DNA from 3 places in the Shewanella rhizosphaerae genome. Region 1 is predicted to be linked to each of the others. Evidence: predicted binding sites of a transcription regulator. Region 1 holds the regulator's gene; each other region holds the start of a gene.
What was found. The regulator ArgR, encoded in region 1, controls arginine synthesis, uptake and breakdown. The targets are predictions, from matches to a motif close to ANTGAATANNTATTCANT.
Positions count from the first base shown of each region.

Region 1 (4,209 bases):
GGCCGCCCGCGCCATCGCCTATGAAGGTAAAGCGCATCTTAAACTGGCGGCAATCGTTGAGTTTATCCATACCGCTTCTCTGCTACACGACGACGTGGTCGATGAGTCTATGCTTAGACGCGGCCGGGAAACCGCCAACGCCCTGTTCGGTAACAGCGCCAGCGTATTGGTCGGTGACTTCCTCTATACCCGCTCTTTCCAGATGATGACAGAGCTGAAGAGCATGGAGGTGCTTGAAGTGCTCGCCGATGCCACCAACGTACTGGCAGAAGGCGAAGTATTGCAGCTGATGAACTGTAACGACCCAGACACCAGCGAAGAGAGCTACATGCGGGTGATCTACTGCAAAACGGCGAAACTATTTGAAGCCGCGACCCGTCTGGCAGGTGTGCTGGCCGATAGCAGCATAGAAGTGCAAACTGCACTGGCCGACTATGGTAAGTATCTGGGCACCGCCTTCCAGCTCACCGACGATCTACTGGACTATACGGCCGACACCGAGGCCCTAGGTAAGAACATAGGCGACGACTTAGCCGAGGGTAAGCCTACCCTGCCATTAATTTACGCCATCGCCAACGGCAACGAGCTGGAGCGTCAATTGATTCGCGATGCGATCGAGAAAGGCGACGGCACTGAGCATATCGATACCATATTAAATGCCCTTAAGCAGTGTGGTGCCCTGGACTACACAGAGAAACGCGCTCAGGAAGAAGCTGAGAAGGCGATACGCGCATTAGATCTGCTTCCCGATAGCGACTATAAGCAAGCCCTGATATCGCTGGCGAGAATCGCCGTGGCGCGCGATCACTAAGTCGCAGACTATTAGATCCTAATCAGTCTTTCGCCCCTCGATATCAAGGTAAAAGTTACCCATAAAAAATGGAGCCAATTGGCTCCATTTTTTATTTAAGGACTAACACTCACACTAACTTAGAGACTTAGCCTTATTTTACGAAGTCGACACCCAGTGCGATATCGGCTTTAAGCGTGTCTAGCATAGCATCACGTGCGTTGGCTTCGAACTCGCTAACCTCACCATAGGCAAGTACCTGCTCGATGCCGTTCTTACCCAGTAGTACAGGTTGCGCGAAGAAGTCAGCATGCTCGCTGCCACCATCGACATAGGCACACTCAACAACGTTAGCTTCGCCCTGTAGACCGCGAACCAGTGACAGACCGAAACGACATGCTGCCTGACCCATAGACAGAGTCGCGCTACCGCCACCCGCCTTAGCTTCAACCACTTCGGTGCCCGCGTTCTGGATACGAGTCGTCAGTGCAGCCACTTCTTCATCAGAGAAGCTTACGCCTTCGATTTGAGACAGTAGTGGCAGAATAGTCACGCCGCTGTGTCCACCGATAACATTCACTTTAACGTCGGCAACGTTCAGACCCTTCGCTTCGGCAACGAAAGTTTCAGAACGGATAACGTCAAGGGTAGTCACACCGAACAGACGGTTCTTGTCATATACACCGGCAGCCTTCAGTACTTCTGCAGCGATAGCGACAGTGGTGTTAACTGGGTTAGTGATGATACCGATCAGCGCCTTAGGGCAAGTTGCGGCACACTTCTCAACCAGGTTTCTCACGATACCCGCGTTGATGTTGAATAGATCTGAACGATCCATGCCTGGCTTACGTGCAACACCAGCAGAGATCAGTACCACGTCGGCACCTTCCAGCGCTGGCGTTGGATCTTCACCCGCAAAACCCTTAACTTCTACAGCGGTCGGGATGTGGCTTAGGTCAACGGCAACACCAGGAGTGACTGGCGCGATATCATAAAGGGATAGTTTTGAACCGGCAGGCAGTTGAGTTTTGAGTAGTAGGGCAAGAGCCTGGCCAATACCACCGGCGGCACCAAGTACAGCAACTTTCATAGTTATCTCCGTTAATTCTTGGATATTATGTGATATAGATCTAGATTTACCGATGGCGCAACATTACTGGAATCACGGTAAAAATTCAATTATCCCTTAGTCGTGTGGCCAGATAATTTCAATTTCTCCCAGCCAACTGCCATTTACAGGCCATTTAGGATATACTGCCCGGCCTTGCCTGCGACCCCTTAGCGCTCCAACCACCCCGCAAACCTGAATTTTTATTCACACAATCCGAATAACGCTTGACTAATGGCGCAAAAATATTCAAAATAAGCCAGTTTTTTGAATATAAGAATAATTCGATATGCAAGCCAATAAAAATCAAGACGAACTTGTAAAGACCTTTAAGGCTATCTTGAAAGAGGAGCGTTTTGGCTCCCAGAGCGAGATAGTCAACGCCCTGCAGTCCGAGGGTTTCAACAACATTAACCAATCCAAAGTCTCACGCATGCTGAGCAAGTTTGGCGCCGTGCGCACCCGCAACGCCAAGCAGGAGATGGTCTACTGCCTGCCCGCCGAGCTTGGGGTCCCGACGGCCGGCAGCCCACTGAAAAACTTAGTGCTGGATGTCGACCATAATCAATCTATGATAGTGGTCAGAACCAGCCCAGGCGCGGCCCAGCTGATCGCCAGACTGCTGGACTCTATAGGTAAGCCTGAGGGCATACTGGGCACCATCGCCGGTGACGATACCATCTTCATCTGCCCTTCCAACATTCAGGAAGTGGACAAGACGCTCGAGACGGTCAAGTCGCTGTTTAACTACGCCGATTAGTCCGCTTATCAGGGATGGCCTAGGCCATCCCCCGAGAGACACCCTTTAGCCTGTTTAGGCAAAGGGTGTTTTTTTATCTAAGTTTTGACTTGGTTTTACCTAGGTTTAATCACGCTCAAATTGAATACTATATATCTGATAGGATACACTGAGTCCAAACCATCCCCCTCTGTCACCCGATGGTTAAGGACCCGAGATGAATAACAATAAGATAATTAATATCGACAACCTTTGCTGGGAATCTTGGCAACACTCAGATCGATACGCCAGCCATCAAAAACATATCGGCGATGCCGCCGGTTGTCAGCAGATCGGCGTCACCATGGAACGACTGGAACCCGGTAAACTCTCCTCCGTCGCCCACTATCACACCAAGGAAGAGGAACACCTCTACGCGCTGCAGGGAGAAGCTACCCTGTATATCGACGGCGAGCCTCACCCCTTTAAGCAGGGCGACTATATCTGTTTTACTGCAAATTCAGGCATCTCCCATACCCTGAAAAACGAATCCGACGCCGACTTCCTGTTTCTGGTGCTGGGCAATCGCGATCCCCACGATGTGGTGGTGTACCCGGAGCACAATAAGGTGCAGGTGCGCTCCATCGACGAGATCTATGCCAAGCGCCCTACCAACTACTGGGACCCCGACCATTAAGTCACCGATAAGCGGGCACAAAAAAACACACCTTAGGGTGTGTTTTTATTGGGTTAGTGACAACAAGCCAGAAGCCAGCAATATGGACTTTTGAGGTACTCACATCAAAAGTACCGCTATGCTTTAATCCTCAAACTCTAATCCTCGAACTCTGCCTCTCGCTCCATGAAATCAAGCGACGGGGCAAAGAATGCCGAGCCTGTCAGTGCCTGGGTAAAGTGCATCAGGTGATCGTGATTCCCCTCGCCGTCGCCATGAACCATGCTGCTCAGCATCTTCTCGAAATGTACCGAGTTGCGACAGACTGATATAAACATCAGCCCCTGCTCCTTCATCGACCCGTAAGGCATACTCTGGCGCAGGATCTCCATCGACTTGCCGTCGGCATCCTTCAGATTAACCCGCTTGATGTGGCTGGTAAGCGGCTTATCCTCAGAGGCATACTCGATATTGTCTATCTTGGTACGGCCTATGATATCTTCCTGCTTCTTCTGCGGTAGTCGGTTCCACTTGCTGAGGTTATGGGCAAACTTCTGCACATGAATATAGCTGCCACCACGGAAATACTCGTCTTCGTCGCCCACCAAGGCCACATCCTGACGATGACGCCCCTTAGGATTCTCTGTGCCGTCGACAAATCCGGTTAGATCCCGGGTATCCATAAACTGGAATCCGCGCTCCTCATCCACCAGCTCAACCAAATCTTCAAACATCTGGCACACCTCGTTGGCCACCAAATGCAAGATGTCATAACGATCACAGCGCAGATGCACGAAGAGATCATACTCATGGGCCGGTGCATCACGATTATCGGCATGCATGGCCGGAAAAGGCTTGAGCTGTGAAGGACGACGCCCTGAATACAGACTATCCCAATAGTTAGCACCTATGGCCAC
Region 1 is NZ_CP080420.1:990,803-995,011, reverse strand. It holds gene ispB (octaprenyl diphosphate synthase) at 1-811, shown strand, start outside; gene mdh (malate dehydrogenase) at 945-1,880, opposite strand; gene argR (transcriptional regulator ArgR) at 2,188-2,658, shown strand; gene K0I63_RS04465 (cupin domain-containing protein) at 2,855-3,313, shown strand; gene K0I63_RS04460 (Dyp-type peroxidase) at 3,451-4,209, opposite strand, start outside.

Region 2 (4,209 bases), 1.4 Mb from region 1:
GGCAGATGAACCTGCTGCTGATGGCGGCCGGAATAGTCACCTCGATCCCCCTGCTCTGCTTTGCCGGCGCCGCTACGCGTATTCCGCTGTCTATGCTGGGCTTCTTCCAATATATTGGCCCCAGCATCATGTTTATCATGGCCGTCAGCCTGTTTAACGAACCCTTCGATCTCGAAAAGGGGATCACCTTCGCCTTTATCTGGAGCGCCCTGGTGATCTTTACCCTGGACCTGGCGTTAAAGAGTCGGCGCAAGCAGGCTGGATAACAAGGCCTCCGGCTGCTCCAGACTCAAGATCAACAGATAGCCCTCGGTCGTCGGCAAAACCAATACCTGGCCGTCGCCGGTGACCGACAGTAGGGCCTTATCTGTCCTGTCGCTGGCATCTGCCAGCTTAAACCACCCCAGCGAATAACCCGGCATGCCCACACCGTTGCTGCGATAGCTCAGCTTAGGCGCATCATCTCCTCCCAAGCTGACGATTTTAGCCTCAGCCGGCACAAGGCTTTGAAGCGGTAACTCGACCCGGTAGAGGGGAATATCCACCAGCATAGTGCTTGGTGTAAGGCGCACGCTGGTATCATGGGCCTTGTAGAACACCCAGGAGAGCAGGCCCAATACGGCGATCACCATTCCCGCAGAGGCATATTTCGCCTTCTTAGGTAGGGGCTTCACCATCAGCAGCACTAGCACCAAGGCGACACCCAGCAGCATAGACAGGAAGATCCCGCTGGTTGCCGAATCTAAGGTCGTGAGTTGAAAGACTTGAGTATCCATCTCTAAATATCCTCTTGAAACATATGGGCATACAAGCAGGTCACCCCTGAGCCCAACCCTAACATGAACCGATAACTTGAGTGTGGCCTTGCCGACATATTATGTCAAGAGTCGTTACTGTGAGTTAACGTGGACACACAAAAAGACCACCCCAAGGGTGGCCTCTTTCATCGGACGCGTTTAGCGTTATTGAAGATCTAAGGCGAGAATCTTCGACTTGCGCTGATAGTTATACAGCTGCTTCTTCTTGTTTGGCAAGGCATCGACCTCGACGATCTGGAAGCCATGCTCGAGGAACCAGTGAATGCTGCGGGTCGTCAGCGCAAACAGGCGAGCATAACCACGCACCTTGGCCTGACCTATGATGTTCTTCAGCAAGATGCTGCCGCGGTCGGCATCGCGATAATCGGGATGCACCACCAGGCAGGCAAACTCTCCGGCGTTGTCCTCCTCGAAGGGATATAGGGCCGCACAGCCGATCACCAAGCCATCACGCTCGATCAGCATAAACTGCTCTATCTCCATCTCCAGCTGCTCACGTGAGCGGCGCACCAAGACCCCTGCTTGTTCCAGCGGACGGATGAGATCCAAGACACCACCGATATCGGCAATGGTAGCTCTGCGCAGGCGCTCGGCACTCTCGGTCACTATCTGGGTACCGATACCGTCACGGGAGAACAGCTCCTGCAGCAGGGCGCCATCATCGAGATAGCTGACGAAGTGACAGCGAGCCACACCGTTACGACAGGCGTCTATGCTGGCCTGTAAGAAGGCCCGCGTGCCCACACACCAGTTGTCTTCATCGGTCAGCTCGGACAAGATTCGCTGAGCATCGGTCGGCATCAGCTCGGCGATCACCTCGCCGTTACTGTCGAGTATCCCCTCCTTAGCGCTGAAGCCTATCATCTTGTCGGCCTTGAGCTTCACCGCGATCTGGGTCGCGACCTCTTCGGCGGTCAGGTTAAAACACTCGCCGGTCACAGAGGCCGCCACAGGTCCCAGGAGCACTATGCCGTGATTGTCCAGCTGACGCCTGAGGCCCGCCACATCTATGCGTCTCACCTTGCCACTCAGGCAGTAGTCGACGCCGTTGTCGACCCCTAAGGGCTGGGCTATCACGAAGTTACCGCTGACTACGTTGATCTGCGCCCCTTGCATTGGAGTATTGCTCAAGCTCATCGACAGACGGGCGGTGATGTCCAGCTGCAGACCGCCCACCACCTGCTTGATCACCCTAAAGGACTCTTCATCGCTGATGCGCACCCCGTTGTAATACTCAGGGGAGAGATTATGCGCGGCCAAGGCCTCATCGATTTGCGGCCTAGCGCCATGCACCAGCACTATCTTGATCCCCAGGCTGTGAAGCAGGGCAATATCGTTGATGATGGAGCGAAACTGACTCTGCGCCAGCGCCTCACCACCCAACATGACCACAAATGTCTTGCCCCTGTGTGCATTCACATAGGAAGCAGAATGACGAAAACCCTCGACTAACTCAGTAGTGCGCACCCGCGTAACCTCAACAATAAATATGTGACAATATCGCCACCTGACGAATAACAAGCCGATTTTATTGCATTTAAATTCACATTAAAAGCATTTGTTGTCATCGAAAGCGATATTTTTTCATCACAAAGAGACAATCTGATTAAGCATAGCAGAACAGATTAAGATCAGAGGCTTAGGTAAAGGCCGGAATCCGTCGGCGCGCAGGGTTATCACCTGGGAACTTATCTAAAAAATAGAAATGAGCTGGCCAACGCCATGGGGAAATTTAGGGCAAAAAAAAGCCCCTGCAATGAGGGGCTTTTTCCAAAAAACGTGAATCAAGAATTACTTGATTTTCGCTTCTTTGTAGATAACGTGCTGACGGATAACGGGATCAAATTTCTTGATCTCCATTTTTTCAGGCATGTTACGCTTGTTTTTCTCAGTCGTGTAGAAGTGACCTGTTTTAGCGCTAGAAACTAGCTTGATCTTCTCACGGTTACCTTTAGCTTTAGCCATGGCTTATTACACCTTCTCGCCGCGGGCACGAAGTTCAGCAACAACAACTTCGATACCTTTCTTATCGATAATACGCATACCTTTAGTAGATACACGTAGCTGTACGAAACGCTTTTCGTCTTCTAACCAGAAACGGTGGTTCTGTAGGTTAGGTAAAAAACGACGACGAGTCGCGTTCTTAGCGTGCGAACGGTTGTTACCAACCATCGGCTTCTTGCCAGTAACTTGGCATACTCTTGACATGTCAATCTTCTCCAAAAACAATTTAACGCTCGAGCATTAATGTACCTCGAATATGGCCGTCGCCCGAGGCACACAAAGAGGGCGCATTTTATACAGGATCTAAAATCAAAGATCAAGGGATATTCAATCTATCCATCCCCTCTCTGCAAACGAAACTATCTCACGATCGCCCACAACCATATGGTCTAGCAGCGAAACATCTATAGTCGCCAACGCGTATTTCAATCGCTCAGTAATTCGCCGATCAGCATGACTGGGCTCAGCCACCCCGGAAGGATGGTTGTGGCACACAATTACCGCTGCGGCTTTTTTCTCAAGCACTAGGCTTACCACTTCTCGCGGATAAACCGAGGCTGAATCTATGGTGCCACGGAACAATTCGACGAACTGAATCACCCTATGCTGACTATCGAGCAATAAGATGGCAAACACTTCGTAGGCACGATCCGCCAATTGTCTCATTAAATAGTCCCGAGTTAAATCAGGATCTGACAAAATCTTTCCTCTTCGTAGATTTTCTTGCGCGATCCGCTTGCTTAACTCGATGGCAGCCTGCAATTGAGCATACTTTACCGGGCCGATTCCCTGAATATCACACAGCTCACTCAAGGAGGCGTTAAAGAGCGCCCTGAGGCCACCGAAGTGGGTTAACATGACTCTGGCCAGGGACACGGCGCTTTGTCCCTTGAGGCCATTTCTGAGCAGCACCGCCAGCAACTCGGCATCGGAGAGCTGAGCGACACCGCTACGCAGCAGTTTTTCTCTGGGCCCCTCTCCCTGAGGCCAATCTTTGATTGCCATAAACACTCCTTGTCTCGGCGCCATCTGCACACCTAGGCTTTAGAGTATGGTCTAGTTTTTAAAAACTTGTATCCTCAACCTCGGCAGGATTGTGGTATGGTTAGCGGGCAAAATTAAACGCGATTAGTGATCAACATGAGTCTAACCAATAAAAAGATATTGCTGGGAATTGGCGGCGGCATTGCAGCCTATAAGTCTGCCGATCTGGTCCGCCGCCTGAAAGAACGCGGCGCCGATGTGCGTGTCGTCATGAGCCAAAGCGCGCAGGAATTTATCACGCCGCTGACCCTGCAGGCACTTTCGGGCCATCCCATTGCCACCGACCTGTTAGACCCGGCGGCCGAAGCCGCCATGGGGCATATCGAACTCGCCCGCTGGGCCG
Region 2 is NZ_CP080420.1:4,160,820-4,165,028, forward strand. It holds gene rarD (EamA family transporter RarD) at 1-266, shown strand, start outside; gene K0I63_RS17990 (hypothetical protein) at 237-776, opposite strand; gene argA (amino-acid N-acetyltransferase) at 963-2,285, opposite strand; gene rpmG (50S ribosomal protein L33) at 2,610-2,783, opposite strand; gene rpmB (50S ribosomal protein L28) at 2,790-3,026, opposite strand; gene radC (RadC family protein) at 3,150-3,827, opposite strand; gene coaBC (bifunctional phosphopantothenoylcysteine decarboxylase/phosphopantothenate--cysteine ligase CoaBC) at 3,963-4,209, shown strand, end outside.
Region 2: argA (amino-acid N-acetyltransferase) is a predicted target of ArgR. The motif match lies at 2,349-2,366, and genes of this name have one in related genera.

Region 3 (4,209 bases), 880 kb from region 1:
TGGCAACTACACCGTCGATAGGGGAGCGAACCATGCTTTCTTGTACCTGTAGGGCGGCTAAGTCGCGTTTGGCGATGGCGGCTTGTAGGTTGTATTCGAGTTTGGCCATGGAATCGGCGCTGATGAACTCTTTATTGCTCATCTTCTTCAAACGGTTGAGCTCTTGCTCGATGATTTCCACTTCGGCCTGTGAGCGGGCCAGATCGTAGCGCTGGCGCTTAGCATCGATTACTGCCAGCAATTGACCCTTGGAGACGCGATCCCCTTCTTCAACCTTAATGGATTCGATAAGACCGGCGATGCGGCTAACAACGTCGGCTTCCTGAGGAGCTTCCAGAGTTGCGGTAGTGCTATAAAAAGAGGAGACATCACCTTGTATGACTGTTGTGGTTTCAACGGGAACGGCGTACTTTTCTTCTTCTTTCTTTGTTTCCTCATTACCACATGCACTGAGTACGGCGACAAATAGTAGGGGAAGTGCCAACTTAAACTTTGAAAAAGATTCCATGTGAAGATACCTATGTTATTTATCCAATTAGCCTTAGTAAGCACAAGGTGTGCCAAAATGTTAAACAGTTATTTATCAGTTGCTTACGCTAAAATCAGTTAGGTGTTGGTGAGTTTGTTAACTGGTTTGTAGCGAAAATGTTTAACATGTGATGCTTTTGACTAATTAACAGTTAAGACCCATTGCCAAGGTCAGTGCAAATTGGATTTGATACAAAATGTATCTCTGCTGCATGGGGGAGCTTAAGCTGGCAAGATGTCAGGCTGATTACTTAATGGAAAAGGGCTTAGAAGTGAAAAGCTGAGAGGAAAAGGACTGAGCGGGGAGGGCTGAAAGGAAAGGGCAGAAAGAAAAGGGCTTAAAGAGGAAAGGTGTGCAAGGTAAAGGGAGTCAATCGCTTTAAATCTTGAACCCATTGCGGTGAAGGCTCAGATACCAACATCCAAATAAAAAAGCTCCTCTATAACTACTCATGTAAAGGTGCATGTAAAAGGTGCATGTAAAAGGCTCACGGAAAAGCTCAGGCATAAAGCCTTGCCTAAAACTGAGGCGTTAAAAGAGTGCGACCAAAAGAGCTATTAAAGAAGAGCTATTAGAAAAGAGCGATTAAAGAAGAGAGATAAAAGTAGAGCGATTAAAGCAAAGCTATCAGAAGAGAGGCATAAAAAAAGCACCCCGAAGGGTGCTTTTTAAAATCAGGCAGCGATTAACGCTTGTCCAGTTTGACGAAGTCGCGTTCTGGTGAGCCTGTGTAGAGCTGGCGTGGACGGCTGATCTTGTGACCAGGCTGATCCAACATCTCTTTCCAGTGTGCAATCCAACCCACGGTTCGCGCCAGGGCGAACAGTACGGTGAACATGCTGGTTGGAATGCCGATAGCCTTCATGATGATGCCTGAGTAGAAATCGACGTTTGGATAGAGTTTCTTCGATACGAAGTACTCATCTTCCAGCGCGATACGCTCAAGTTCCATCGCCACGTCGAGCAGCGGGTCATTGACCTTAAGCTCAGCAAGGACTTCGTGACAGGTTTCGCGCATAACCTTGGCGCGAGGGTCGAAGTTCTTGTAAACGCGGTGACCGAAGCCCATCAGACGGAATGGATCTTCTTTATCTTTCGCACGAGCGATGAACTCAGGAATGCGATCGACAGTGCCAATCTCTTCTAGCATGTTCAGACACGCTTCGTTTGCGCCGCCGTGTGCAGGACCCCAAAGTGAGGCGATACCCGCTGCGATACACGCAAATGGGTTAGCACCCGATGAACCGGCTAGACGAACGGTAGAGGTAGAGGCGTTTTGCTCATGGTCTGCGTGCAGGATAAAGATACGATCCATAGCGCGTTCGATGATTGGGTTAACCTTGTACTCTTCACAAGGAACGGCAAACATCATGCTTAGGAAGTTGCCCGCATAGCTTAGGTCGTTACGTGGGTAAACAAATGGCTGACCAATTGAATACTTGTAACACATAGCGGCGATAGTCGGCATCTTAGAGACTAAACGGAACGCCGCAATTTCGCGGTGGTGTTCGTCGTTGACATCGAGAGAGTCTTGGTAGAATGCAGACAGTGCACCGGTTACGCCACATAGCATGGCCATCGGGTGTGCGTCACGGCGGAAACCACGGAAGAACGAAGCCAGTTGCTCGTTAACCATAGTGTGGGTCTTAACCGTGTAAACAAATTTGTCGTATTGAGCCTTGTTAGGTAACTCACCGTAAAGCAGTAGATAACAAAGATCTAAATAGTCTGAGTCGACGGCAAGTTCGTCGATCGCGTAACCACGGTGTAAAAGTATACCTTGGGCGCCATCAATGTAAGTGATAGCTGATTCGCAGGATGCTGTCGCTAGGAATCCTGGGTCAAATGTAAAATGACCTTTGCTACCGAGTTTGCTGATGTCGATAACATCAAATCCCGCCGTTCCTTTCTTAATAGGCAGGTCAATCGAATCGTTCCCTGGTAGTTCCAATTTGGCTATATTATCAGCCATACCCCGTTCTCCTTACTTCATTCTTATGTGAGTGCGGCTTTGTCAAACGCCAATACTTTACAGTGAATCTAGATCACATTTCAATTTAAATAAGTGTTTAAATTCGTTAGACCATGGTCTTAATTTGACGTAAGTGCCCGTCAATACAGCAACTTGGCAGATTTTTTTACCAAAAAAACAAAATTTGCATAATGTGATGTTTGTATTTGACATTTGTGGGGCGTATACTTGCTTCGGCTCGAAAGAGCTACAAACAAACCAATTCGTAGACCATTATTTACATACTTATTTAGTGATTTTTGAATTAGTTAACTGTTTGTTTCAACTTTCCTTTTGAGGCGAGAGGAGGTGGTAAGTTTGCTTGCTGGTCAAATTTCGTTCGAAAGAGGTTCAATAACAAAAATAATGCTCAATGGAGCAGAGTGAGCAGAACGTGAAAAAGCAAAGACCTGTCCATCTAGATCTGCAGACCATTCGCTTTCCTGCAACAGCGATTGCGTCAATCCTACACCGTGTCTCCGGTGTCATCATGCTGTTTGCCGTCGGCATTCTTATCTGGTTGTTGAGTGAGTCACTCGCATCTGCTGAGAGTTTCGCAGGCATTCAATCTCTATTTGATACCTTTATCGTTAAGTTTGTTGTCTGGGGAATTCTGACCGCGCTTGGTTATCACCTGATTGTTGGCCTACGCCACCTGATCATGGATACCGGTCGTTGGGAAGAGTTGGAATCGGGTAACGCTTCAGCGAAAGCCGCCTTCGTTATTGCAGCGGCATGGTCAATCATTGCGGGGATTTGGGTATGGTAACAAATGCAGCGAGTCTTGGACGCAGTGGCGTTCATGATTTTATTCTTCTTCGTGCTAGTGCCGTGATCCTTACTTGTTACACCATTTTCTTAGTAGGATTCATCGCCGCTAGTGCGCCTCTCACTTATGACGTATGGCACGGTTTGTTCAGTGCTTTGCCGATGAAAGTGTTTACGCTTCTTGCCCTGGTCGCCATCCTGGTTCACGCCTGGATCGGTATCTGGCAGGTGCTCACCGACTATGTTAAGCCGGTAGCCGTTCGTGGCGTACTCCAATTCGTCTTCGTCGTAGCAGCGCTTTCTTACCTGGCTGCTGGCATTGTTATTGTGTGGGGTGTTTAAGTGAGTATTCCAGTTCGTGAGTTTGATGCAGTCGTAATTGGCGCCGGTGGCGCGGGTATGCGAGCTGCACTACAGATTTCTAAAGAAGGTAAGAGCTGCGCGCTGTTATCTAAAGTATTCCCAACGCGTTCTCATACCGTTTCTGCCCAGGGGGGTATTACCGTCGCCCTAGGTAACGCTCATGAAGACCATTGGGAACAGCACATGTACGATACCGTTAAGGGTTCCGACTTCATCGGTGACCAAGACGCTATCGAATTTATGTGTCAAACCGGTCCAGAAGCCATTATCGAACTCGAGCACATGGGTCTGCCATTCTCTCGTTTCGATAACGGTAAGATCTATCAGCGTCCTTTCGGCGGCCAATCGAAGAACTTCGGTGGTGAGCAGGCGGCACGTACCGCTGCGGCGGCCGACCGTACCGGTCACGCCCTGCTGCACTGTCTATACCAGCAGAACGTTAAGCATAAGACTGAAGTCTTCTCTGAGTGGTATGCACTTGACCTGGTTAAGAACGAAGACGGTGCCATCGTAGGTTGTACTGCAATCGAAATCGAAA
Region 3 is NZ_CP080420.1:1,873,164-1,877,372, forward strand. It holds gene K0I63_RS08445 (efflux RND transporter periplasmic adaptor subunit) at 1-508, opposite strand, end outside; gene K0I63_RS08450 (citrate synthase) at 1,215-2,501, opposite strand; gene sdhC (succinate dehydrogenase cytochrome b556 subunit) at 2,914-3,309, shown strand; gene sdhD (succinate dehydrogenase, hydrophobic membrane anchor protein) at 3,303-3,650, shown strand; gene sdhA (succinate dehydrogenase flavoprotein subunit) at 3,651-4,209, shown strand, end outside.
Region 3: K0I63_RS08450 (citrate synthase) is a predicted target of ArgR. The motif match lies at 2,778-2,795, and genes of this name have one in related genera.